2 regions of the Aquimarina sp. MAR_2010_214 genome follow, and region 1 is predicted to be linked to the other one. Evidence: riboswitches for the same ligand, from Rfam matches in the RefSeq annotation. Region 1 holds a riboswitch; the other holds the start of a gene.
What was found. Region 1 has a riboswitch for cobalamin ahead of ATE84_RS19075 (TonB-dependent siderophore receptor). Riboswitches for the same ligand answer to the same signal wherever they lie in the genome.
Positions count from the first base shown of each region.

Region 2: it holds a riboswitch for cobalamin, as region 1 does, so the genes downstream of both, ATE84_RS25425 (ferredoxin) here and ATE84_RS19075 (TonB-dependent siderophore receptor) in region 1, are expected to answer to the same signal.

Region 1 covers NZ_PJMS01000001.1:4,446,444-4,452,874, reverse strand. The annotation lists gene ATE84_RS19105 (sphingomyelin phosphodiesterase) at 1-728, shown strand, start outside; gene cobC (alpha-ribazole phosphatase) at 741-1,259, opposite strand; gene ATE84_RS19095 (adenosylcobinamide-GDP ribazoletransferase) at 1,241-2,005, opposite strand; gene ATE84_RS19090 (hypothetical protein) at 2,009-2,347, opposite strand; gene cobT (nicotinate-nucleotide--dimethylbenzimidazole phosphoribosyltransferase) at 2,357-3,394, opposite strand; gene ATE84_RS19080 (bifunctional adenosylcobinamide kinase/adenosylcobinamide-phosphate guanylyltransferase) at 3,409-3,921, opposite strand; cobalamin riboswitch at 4,003-4,303, shown strand; gene ATE84_RS19075 (TonB-dependent siderophore receptor) at 4,381-6,324, shown strand; gene ATE84_RS19070 (S41 family peptidase) at 6,396-6,431, opposite strand, start outside.
Region 2 covers NZ_PJMS01000001.1:5,897,088-5,903,518, forward strand. The annotation lists gene ATE84_RS25405 (cobyric acid synthase) at 1-1,027, shown strand, start outside; gene ATE84_RS25410 (histidinol-phosphate transaminase) at 1,024-2,046, shown strand; gene cbiB (adenosylcobinamide-phosphate synthase CbiB) at 2,028-2,972, shown strand; gene ATE84_RS25420 (AAA family ATPase) at 3,050-3,574, shown strand; cobalamin riboswitch at 3,750-3,938, shown strand; gene ATE84_RS25425 (ferredoxin) at 4,035-4,856, shown strand; gene ATE84_RS25430 (NAD(P)-dependent oxidoreductase) at 4,843-5,658, shown strand; gene cobA (uroporphyrinogen-III C-methyltransferase) at 5,661-6,383, shown strand.

The DNA.
Region 1 (6,431 bases):
AAGGTTTTAATCATCAAGTCAAGAAGCATTTGTTTAATGAATTAAAGAATTTGTACCCATATAGTACAGTTCTTTTAGGAAGATATTGTAATACAGGGGACAATTGGAATTCTGTTAGCGGAAATTGTTCTAATAGTCTTTTTGTTGTTAATGGAGGGGTAAGAATTTTTAGTAAATACCCGATTGATATTAAAAGACAATACGTGTTTAATAATTCTCTATATGGAACAGCAGATTATTATTCTAATAAGGGAGCAATATATGTAGAGATCATTAAAAATGAGAAAAAATATCATATTGTAGGTACACATTTACAAGCAGATCAAGGAGATTATGATGGAACTCCTGTACGATTAAAGCAATTAGAAGAGATTAGAGATTGGATGAATAGTTTAAAAATACCAATATCAGAACCATTAATTTACGCAGGGGATATGAATGTGGAATATACAGATACATCTTCGTATATGGAGATGAAAAATATATTGAATTCTAGAATATTATATTCTTTTAATCCTTCAACAGATATAGGTACCTATTCTAATGCGAATACCTTGGTTAGAAAAGAATATCCAAATTATAATAATACATTGGATTATATTTTAATTAGCAAAAATCACAAGCAACCAGTTTTTATACCTGAAATGCAAGTGCTTCAATTTGTGATAGACGGTGAAGATCTATCGGATCATAATGCTGTAAAAGCAACATATACTTTCGATAAGTAATCCTATTTTAATTTAAATAGCAATCACTTCTCCGTATGCTATTTTGATACAAAAAGAATCTTTAAGATCTATTTTTTGCAGGTTAGCAAGTAATGCTCTCATAGGTCCAGCATGTGATATTATGACAATTTTTTCTTCAGAAATATGATTCAGAGAGGTATAAAAATCCAAAATTCGTTCTTGCAGTGTAATATATGATTCCCCATTTGGGACTTGTATATTTACAAAATCATTCATCCATGGATCTATTTCTGAACTATGTATAGCATCCCAAGGCTGTAACTCCCAATCTCCAAAATTTAACTCCTTAAGTCGATTATCGTAGATGATTTCTTTTTTGAATGTTTTGGCTAATAGTTTACATCGTTGTAAAGGACTACTATATATTGTAGTAATTTCATGAATAGGAATACATTGATGTATTTTTTCTACTTCGGCCGTAAATGTATCTGTGATCCCAATATCACTTTGCCCATAGCAAATTCCTTTTTCGATATTTGGAGTGGTATGTCTTACCAGATATATTTCCATAAAATTATGCTAGTAAGATAAAATACAATTTCACTAAGTTGTTGGACAGCACCTGCGCAATCTCCTGTTTGACCACCAATCCATTTTTTGAATTTGTCTGCTAAGAACATTTTTGACAAGTATACAGGGATCAAGGTAAGGAATATCATGGGATTTTTGAAGAAAAACAGGGGAGTAATACCAAATATACCACTAATCAATAATGACCGTAGACTCATGCTTTTTGCTGCTGGTTTGGCCTTGCTACTTTCTGTATCTCTTACATAAGGATGCGTAAAGATTAGAGTGGTAGCTATAAAACGGCTTAGGGCATGTCCAGAAATTAGTATTAATGGAATGTGGTACGTTTCTGTTTCTCTTAATGCTATAAATTTTATCCCTAGAATTAACATTAGTCCAATGGTACCATAGGTGCCTAAACGAGAATCTTTCATGATCAAAAGTATCTTGTCTTTGGTCCATCCTCCACCAAATCCATCACATACATCGGCAAATCCATCTTCATGAAATGCACCTGTGGCATAGATAGTAGAAAACATAGATAACATTATCGAAATCTCTATTGAAAAAATAAAAGAAGCTCCATAAAAAACAATAGCACCAATACTTCCAACAATGATTCCTACTAGAGGAAAATATTTAGAACTAAGGTGTAGATTTTCAGAATCGTGATTTACCCATTTTGGGCAAGGGATACGAGTAAAAAACATCAATGCAGTAAAAAAGATATGGATTTCTTTTTTCATGATTTATTTTAAATTAATGTCTATAGTAGCATCTTCAACAAGATATTTCCAGAATGGAATTAAAGAACTAATAATAAGTATGAAAGCCAGAATTATCCCAATGCTTCCAACTTTGTTTTTCTTTAAAAATGAAATGACACCAAAATAGAGGCTTAACAACCCAATACAGACAGAGGTTATTCTAAAAGTCTTGGCAACAGTAAATATATAAGGATTTAATTCTGAGGTATTTTTTGATGATTCTATCAAAATAAAGTATTGCCGAGATAAATCAATTGTATACCAGTATAAGAAATACATCCCGATAACAGCTATAAATATTGATAAAATCCCTTTTTTCATTGTATTAGATTATTCACTTCCAGAAACTCCTGCACTTTCAAAACTAGCCATATTATTAAGAAAAGTAACTGCAGATTCTATGATAGGATATGCTATAGCGACTCCGGTTCCTTCTCCCAAACACATTCCAAGGTTGATCAATGGTCTTTTTTCTAAGAACTGATACATTTTTTGATGCCCTTGTTCTTCTGATGTATGGGCAAATATGCAATAATCTATTACGTTTTGATACATAGCATACGCAGCTAATAAGGCAGAAGTGACAATAAACCCGTCTATGATAATAGTCATTTTGAGTTCTGCTGCTTTTAAAATTCCTCCGGTAATCATAGCAATTTCGAATCCTCCAAAAATAGTTAATGCTTCAAGAGGAGAGGAAGGAGCGTATTTTTGATAAACTTCGGATAAAATTTGTTGTTTGATTTTAATAGCTGAAGTATCCAACCCTGTTCCAGAACCCACACATTCTGCGATCGGAATCTTTGTGAAATATGACATCAATAATGAAGCAGCAGAGGTGTTTCCGATTCCCATTTCGCCAAAACCAATAGTGTTGCAACCATTATTAAACGTTTCTGTGACCAGATCAGCACCTTTTTGTATGGCTTTAGTACATTGCTCTACAGTCATAGCGGGGGTTTCCTGATAGTCTTGAGTACCAAAATCAATTTTTGCGTGAATGATATCAGGAATATTTTCAAAATCATGATTAACCCCGGCGTCTACTATTTTAAGAGCAATTTGATGTTGTTTGCAAAAGACATTAATAGCAGCCCCTTCATTTACAAAATTATAAACCATTTGTGCAGTCACTTCCTGAGGATAAAGGTTGACTTCTCTTTTTTTTGCAATACCGTGATCACCAGCAAAAACAAGAATAGTTGGTTGATCTAAACTTGGTTGGTCTGTGTTTTGGATCATACCTATTTGTAAAGCAACTGTTTCAAGTTCTCCTAATGCACCAATAGGTTTTGTTTTAGTATTAATTTTGTTTTGAAGAATTGCTTCAAGTTTGTTATTAAAGATAGGTTTTATATCAAAGTCCATGATGTATGTTTTGATTATTTAGAGTTTTTGATTTCAACAGGAATACCAGAAACCATTAATACGGCTTTATCGGCATAACTAGCTATATGCTGATTCATCCAACCTTGTAGTTCGGTGAATTTTCTGCCAATTTCAGTAGTAGCGTGAACTCCCATTCCAATTTCATTAGAAATAATAATTATGGTCGCATTTATATCTAATAGTTTGTCAAATTCTACTTTTGCTTGCGACAGTGAGAGTTCGATATTATTTTTTGTGTCCATATAGTAGTTGGTAAGCCACAAAGTAACACAATCGATAACAACGACACTATCTTTTTTGATAACTTTAGAAATTTCTTTTTCTTCTTCTATAGAGATCCAGCGTTCGTCTCGATCTGCAATATGCCTATCTATACGTTTACGATGATCATCATCCCAAATACGTGAAGTAGCTAGATAATAAGGAGTGTTAGATAATTGTAATGCCAGATCTTGTGCATAGCTACTTTTACCAGAACGTTCTCCTCCTGTAATGTAATATAACATTGAATTGGTTTTAAAGAAAGCAAAGGTAATCGAATACATTATTTATTTGTTAAAGTAATTCGAAATTCCATAAAATATAATACATTCGCGCTGAATTTTGGTTCTGATGCTCCTTTCTGGGGAGTTGAGGATTAAAAGGGAATCAGGTACAATGAAGAACGAAGGTAAATAGATGAATCGCGATTTTTTTAATTTCTAATCGTATTTCTGAAATCTAGTATCGTAAATCAATATTCCTGAGCTGTTCCCGCAACTGTATGCTGTGTCCATTATTAAGAAGGATGCTTGTTGTTAACTCTTTTAACCACTGCTCGTTATTACGATCGGGAAGGTAAACAACAAGACGCGAGCCAGGAGACCTGCCTTTATTCGATATAATCAAACTTTCGGGACAAAGGTTTGGGTATGGGTAAACTACATACTTTTTTCCGGTAATTGTAAAAATTAAGTGTTTAAGTAATGAACAAAAAAGTGTTTTTTGGAACAGCATTTTTAATGCTGGGATCTTCTTTTGTATTTGGACAGGAGATCCAAATAGATGAAGTAGTTAATGAACTTGATGAGGTAGTTATTTCTGATTCTAAATTTAGTTTAAAACGACAACAAAGTGGTAAGGTGATCACCAAAATTACTGCTAAAGAACTAGAACGTAGTCAAGGGCAATCTGTGGCTACAGTACTCACAAGAACGACAGGTTTGTTTATTAATGGTAATGGTAGTGCAGCAGGTCAAGATCTAGGAGTTTATGTGCGTGGTGGGCGCAATCGCCAGGTAGTAATTAGAATCGACGGAGTAACGGTTAGTGATCCTTCTACTTCTTCTGGAGATTTTGATTTGCGATTATTATCGGTTAATCAAATACAAGAAATAGAAATTCTTAAGGGAGCATCTAGTACTTTATATGGCTCGGGAGCTGCAACTGCAGTAATTAGTATTACTACAAAGTCTGAGAGTAAGAAAAAGATCGCTGCTAACTTTCAATCCAGTATAGGGACTAATCAATCTCAGGAAGATCAGGGTTATGATATTAATGAATTTGTAAACTTGGCTTCAATTAATGGAACCCTAGGAAAAGTAAGTTATTTGGCAAGCTTCGGAAACCAGTTTAGTGATGGATTATCAGCAGCAGAAGCAGAAGGAGCTGAAAATGATGCATTTTCTAAATTTAATGTGTATGCTAAACTAGGATATCAATGGAATGATAACTTCAAATTTCATTTTTTTGGAAATCTGGATCAATATAAAAATGATTTTGATGCTGCGGCAGGAATAGATGGTAACAATCAATTTGAAAGTCAGCAGTTACGTGTAGGGTCGTTTTGGGAGATTAAATACCCTAATGGTAGTTTTACATTTACTAATAGTATTGCGTCTTTAGAAAGAGATCTTACTAAATCTAGTTTTCCTTCAAAATACGAAGGTAATGTACATACGTTTGATGCATACAATAAATATACCTTTAATAATTCATTGCATACCGTAATTGGAGCCAATGGTTCATATAGCAAATTTGGTCTTCAAAATATTCCTTTTGGTACTACAGATCTACAGGAAACTATTAGTGATACTGATGCAGAGTTTGATATTATTGATCCTTATATTAATGTAGTATATGCTTCAGATTTTGGTCTTAATCTAAATGTGGGAGCGAGATACAATATTCATAGTACTTATGATAATCATGTTGTTTATAATATAAACCCATCATATACCCACACATTCGGAGATAATTATATTAAAGGATTAGCATCTTATAGTACCTCGTATATCACTCCGTCATTATTTCAATTATATGATACAGCCTTCTTTAGCGGAAATCCGGGTCTGAAACCAGAGGAGAGCACAACCATAGAAGGAGGAGTTGAATTATCTCATAAGAAGAAAACTACTGCGAGTATAGTTTATTTTAATCGTAAATCAGAAAACTTTATCACTTTTGACCCTACTACTTTTGTGAATTTTAATTCGCCAGATGATATTGAAGTAGATGGAGTAGAAGTAGAGGTGTCTACAACAGTTTTAGAAGATAAACTATCTATAAATGGAAATTATACGTATACTAATATTGATAAATTGAGAGACAATATTAGAATCCCTGAACACATGTTCAACGCCAGTGTAGGTTATCAATTAAGTGAAAAGATATATACTTCATTAAGCTATCAATATAATACGAAGCGCACCGATAATGATTTTGCCAATTTAGACCCGATTACTTTTGCCCCAACGCAAGTTTCTCTTGATAGTTATGGTTTATTAGATTTTTATGTTAGTTATCAATTACTAAAAAATCTAAATGTTTATGCAACGATGCATAATATTACCAATGAAGATTATCAGGAGATTTTAGGATTTAGTACCAAAGGTAGAAATGCCAGAATTGGAATTAATCTTAGGTTCTAATGAAAAAAAACCATCTCGATTATTTCGAGATGGTTTAGTATTATATTGTATGTATTTCTTATTTAGATGATCTATTTATTTATGGAAGAAAAAGTAAAATTGTCTTT
Region 2 (6,431 bases), 1.5 Mb from region 1:
AAAGCATCGCGATATTGTAAATATGCGAATGGCACAAGCGGCCGACGCAGATGTATACCTTATTGCAGATATTGATAAAGGAGGCGTTTTTGCAAGTGTATATGGCTCGATAGCCCTGCTCGAACCCTGGGAAAAGAAACTGGTAAAAGGAGTAATTATCAACAAATTTAGAGGAGATATTTCTTTATTTGAAGATGGAAAAAAGACATTAGAAAAACTAACTGGAATTCCTGTTTTAGGAGTTGTACCCTATGCCAGTGACATTTATATTGAAGAAGAAGACTCTGTAGCCTTACAGAAAAAGGAAAAAACCATAGTAAATGGGTTAGTGAATATCGTAGTGGTCTTATTACCCTATATTTCTAATTATACCGATTTTAATGTACTGGAAAAGGATGCAAGAACACATCTCTTTTATTCTAATGATCCCAAAAACATATCTGAAGCTGATATTATTATACTTCCCGGTAGTAAAAACACCATTCAGGATCTTATATTTCTTAGAGAAAAAGGCATTGCTAAGGTAATATTAGAGGCTCACAAATCACAAAAAACCATTATTGGTATTTGTGGCGGATATCAGATGCTAGGAAAAATGATAGAAGACCCTCTGGGAGTCGAAAGTGATATTAAAACGCTTCCTGGATTAGGTATTTTACCAATAACCACGCAGCTGACTTCAGAGAAGATTACTACGCAATGTAGCTTTACTTTTAAAAAATATCCAGAAACCATTTCGGGATATGAAATCCATATGGGAGAAACTACTGTTGAAGATCATCAACCCTTAAATTATATCGATGGCCAACCAGAAGGGTATATCCAGGGGAATTGTTGGGGAACCTATATTCATGGAATTTTGGATCACTTGGTTGTCATTGAAGACCTGTTACAAAATTTCACCAATACCAAAACATCTTTTGATTATAAAGCCTATAAAGAAGAGAATTATGATAAGTTAGCTGCTTTATTAGAAAAAAGCATTGATCTAGACGCTATTATTTCTGAAATGCATACCATATTATGATATACGGACACGGTGATGACGGCTATCGCTACGCAATACCATTTAAAGCAAATTTTAGTTCTAACATTTGGCCTGAAGGGACTTCAGAGCAGTTACTTTCATATCTTAGAGAGCAGCTACCTCTTATTGCTAATTACCCAACTCCAAATGCAGATGTATTAACGCAACAAGTAGCAAATCATCATGGATTAAATTCATCACAAGTAATAATAACTAACGGAGCTACAGAAGCTTTTTATAATATAACTCCTCTTTTTTCTGGTAAAAAAGCAGCCATAGGTATTCCTACCTTTTCTGAGTATGAAGATGCTTGTTTAAGGAGTAGCATGAAAATCAAGCACTTTGATCGTTCTGAAGTACTAAACACCTCTTTTCAGGAAGATCTCGTATTTCTCTGTAACCCTAACAATCCTGATGGTTTTAGCAATACGGTTTTAGAAATAGAGAAATTAGTAACCGATTTCCCTGATACAATATTTGTTGTCGATGAAGCCTATATTGAGTTTACCCATAAGATCAAATCTTGTGTCAAGCTTCTCGAAAAGTTTGCCAATCTCATTATCATAAAATCACTAACCAAATTATTTTCGATACCAGGATTGAGGTTAGGATATATTTTGTGTAGTGCAGAAATAGGAGAAAAACTACAGCATTCTAAAATACCGTGGAGTGTTAATACCATGGCAATCGAAGCAGGGAAATATATATTTAAAAACTATAAGGCCTTATACCCGGATATGGCAACTCTTCTAGGGTATAGCATTCAGTTACAACAACAAATTGATAGATTAGATGGATTTACTGTTACCTCATCAAATACTAATTATTTTGTAGTAAAACTAGAAACACCAAGTGCTCCTCATCTCAAAGATTATTTAGCACATACCCATCAATTATTGATCAGAGATGCATCGAATTTCAGAGGTCTGGGCGGTCATTACATTCGTATTGCCAGTCAGAACCCCGAGAAAAATGAACTATTAATTCACGCTTTACAGCAATGGAGTACGCTACAGTAATTATTCCCTTAGTGATTGGGTATATTCTCGATTTGATATTGGGAGATCCCAGGTGGCTTCCTCATCCCATACGGTTATTCGGGAATAGTATTGCTTTTGGCGAAAAAAAACTAAACACAAACCCTTTTGCTTTTATAAAAGGAATGGTGCTTACCATTGGGTTACTCGCAAGCACAGTTGCATTTTTTTATTATACTCAAAAACTCATTTCCTCATATACAATTGCATATTATACGTTCACCTCTGTATTTGTGTTCTACGCCTTAGCAAATAAAAGTTTAATAGAGGAAGGCAAGGCTGTTTTCACAGCTTTACAAGAAGGAATAGAGCAAGGTAGAAAACGACTGTCATGGATTGTGGGTCGGGAAACAGACCAATTAAATCCGCAACAAATAAAAACAGCGGTATTCGAAACATTATCAGAGAATCTTAGTGATGGAGTTATTGCTCCTCTTTTCTATTATGCATTATTTGGTGTGGCCGGTGCTATGGGATATAAAATGATCAATACTCTTGATTCTATGATTGGCTACAAAAATGATAGGTATATACATTTTGGGAAATTTGCTGCAAAATTAGACGATATGGTTAACTATATCCCAGCTAGAATTACGGCATTTCTAATGTTACTGGTAACTGGTAAACTTCATAAAATCTCTTTTGTAGTACAATATGGCAAACAACATTCTAGTCCTAATGCCGGATATCCCGAAGCTGCTCTGGCCGCGATTCTGGATTGTAAATTTGGTGGACCTAATTATTATCACGGAAAATTAGTTGATAAACCGTTTATAGGAACGAATGATCGAATCCTGAAAGATCGGGAAATAAAAACGGTAGCAAGGATCAATCAAAAAGTAACCTTTACATTTGTCCTTTTAATTTGTGTGGTTTATTATTTTCTTTATTCATCTATAATAGCGTGACAATAATTTTTCGATTTATTAGAAAAAGATCTAAAATCTAATAGTGAAACGGTCTAAATTCTAGCATCTAAAAAAATATGCCCAAAAGATATATCATCACCGGAGCACCGGGAACCGGAAAAACAAGTTTAATCCAAGCCTTACAAGCTAATGGACATCAGTGCTTTTCTGAAATTTCGAGAAAAATAATACTTGAACAACAACAAATAAAAAGTGACAAAACTCCTTGGGGGGATCTTCCTTGCTTTGCTAATTTAGTCTATCAAGAAACGGTCAGAGAGCTACAGATTCCTATCGAAAAAAATATATTTGTAGATCGAGGACTGCCTGATATTATTGCCTATCTAAAAGCAAAATCTCATCCTATTCCAGAATATCTGTTGGACTTTCCGTTCAAAACACATTATGTATCTACGGTATTTTTAATGTCACCCTGGGAAGAAATCTATATCAACGATCCCCAACGTCCTCAATCTTATCAGGAAGCACTACATATTCATCAATGTCTTGTACAAGTCTATCAAAACTTCAAATTTACAATAGAGGTAGTACCTAAAACAACTTTAACAAAACGTGTAGATTTTATCCAATCATTTATTTAGAACTCGTTTGGACTTTATAAATTAAAGCGAAAATTAGCAATTTTGTATTTGAAAGAAGGCTTTTTTGAGTTGCATAGCAGAGCTATGGAAGGAAGAAAAGGCAAAAAACAGATGCAAAAGAGCAATTTTTTAGCTAATTGAAAAAGTTTAAATGAGTTCTTAAACAAAAAAAGTATCTTCGCTGTTGATTTACGGTTCTTTTGGAAACAAAAGATGAAAAGGGAATTTGGTGAAAATCCAAAACTGTTCCCGCAACTGTAATACATATCTAAAATTATGATCCATATGCCACTGTAGTGCAACTATGGGAAGGTGATCATAATTGTGTAAAGTCAGGAGACCTGCCATAAATCAAAATATACTATTAACTCTCGGGTAAAGGGTTGGTCTTGAATAGCTTTATGTACATTCGTAAAGCAATCTTATTTTTGACTTCTCTTCCTGTTTTTATTTTTTAATTATGGGAAAAAATCTAAGTAAAGTAAACACCACCTTTCAATTTTGTGATGGAGGGTCTTGCAAAAAAGCAAAAGGTGAAATCGCTATACGTGAAGCCAGAGCATATCTTCGTAACAAAGGGCTTTGGGATGCTACTCATACTATTAAAACAAGATGTAATGGTCGATGTGAAGATGCACCAACCTGGATCGTACAACCTGGTAATTTTTGGTACAAAAACCTGACTCCTGATAAAGCTGTTTCAATTTTGAAATCTCACTTAGAAGAAGATCAACCTGTAGAAGAATACTTATTATATAAAGAAGGATGGTCGGTCTTACTAACCGAGAATGAAAAAACCATTGCTCCTGTTACTTTTAAAGATAAAACAGATACAGTATTAGGAGAAGCTTTGATAGCCCGGTCTTTTGCTTCTGATCAACACCTTTATCCTTTATTTAAGTACTTATTTCAAGAACCAAAACCTATTGCTGTGCAACAATACGACGCAGCCACCATTGAAATAAAATCGCCTCATCTGGTAGATTACACCGATGATTATGAGGTAAAAATTACTGGAGAAGAGCTTCAGTTGCAATTAACGATCGCCGGAATTCCAAAAGACATTTCAGAAGAGATAGCCGATCGTAAAGTAAGTGTTGCAGAAGTGATCTGGCTTAAAAAATCTACTATCTTTACCAAAGCAATACGCCTGAAAAACAAAAAAGGAAAACACCTGGTCACATTTTGGATAAAAGATGAGGATACAGTAACCTGGGAACATATCCTTACTGTCTATCTGGGGATGTCACCAAATCATATAAGAATCAGTGAAGAAGTCTAAACATATAAGTATACTAGGTTGTGGGTGGTTAGGATTACCATTGGCAATAGATCGAATTACCAATGGAGATACGGTAAAAGGATCTACAACCACAGAAAGTAAAATCGACAAGCTAAAAACTGAAGGAATTACACCTTATCTTTTTACACTTGGTGAATCTTCGGAAAAAGAATACGTAGATTTTCTATCAGGAAGTGAAATTGTCATCATCAATTTTCCTCCTAAACGAATTCCTAATATTATAGAAATATACCAAGATCAAATAAAAAGTATACTTCCATTTATTTCTGATACTCAAAAAATAATCTTTATCAGCTCTACTTCGGTATACCAAAACACAAATGGAGAAGTAACTGAAACACTCGTTGTTTCTCCCGAAAAAGAATCAGGAAAGGCTGTTGCGGCTGTAGAGCAATTATTGCAAGAACAATTTGAAAATAGAGTGACCATTATTCGATTATCAGGTCTTATTGGTGATGATCGCTTACCAGGTCGATTTCTTGCCAATAAAAAAGAAGTCCAGAATGGAGATGTTCCTATTAATGTAATTCATAGAGAGGATTGTATTGGATTAATTAATGCGGTTATAGAAAAAGAAGCCTGGGGAGAAATTATAAATGGTTGCGCAGACCAACACCCGATACGAAAAGAATACTATACACTTGCTGCCCAAAAAATAGGGCTTACCCCTCCTACTTTTATCAAACAAGAAAAGCAAGCCTATAAGATTATCTCCAATACCAAAAGTAAAACACTTTTAGGATATTCTTATATTCACCCTGATCCTTTAAAATTGATTTGATCATGAATATTATAGCCATAGTAGGTGCTGGCCCGGGAGATCCAGAATTATTAACTGTAAAAGCATCTCGTCTTATCAAAGAAGCAGATGTGATCTTTCATGATAATCTCGTTTCAGATCTTATTTTAGCAATTAATACAACTGGAGAAAAAGTATATGTGGGGCGTAAATTTGGAGACACTTCGGATCAAATAGAACGCCAGCAAAAGATCAATGAATTACTCTGTGCTCATTACCAGAAAGGCAAAAAAGTAGTTCGCCTTAAATCTGGTGATCCTTATGTCTACGGAAGAGCGGCTGAAGAAGCACGATATTTAACAGAAAAAAATGTTCCTTTTGAGGTGATTCCGGGTATTTCTGCAGCACTGGCAGCTGCTAATATTTTTAATATCCCCATTACTGAAAGGAATAAGTCTAATGCCATGCTGATATGTACGGCACATACTGCTGATTATTCTTTTGAACAACTAACGGGGATTGCGCATATGCTTAAAGCCGGAAATACCATTTCTATATATATGGGACTTAAAAGCCTGCATAGGATTATCCCTAAACTTTTAGAAGTATGCGAAGACGATACTATCCCAGTTAATGCAGCCTCTAATGTATCGAGATCTAATCAGGAAATTATAACAGGAACGCTAGGGAATATACAAGAACAGATCAAAAACAGCACATTACAAATGCCTGTGGTGTTACTTATTGGAGCTAATCCTATTCGGTAAATTAATGTTTGTCATTCCAGTGCAGACTGGAATCCATTTTCAACTATA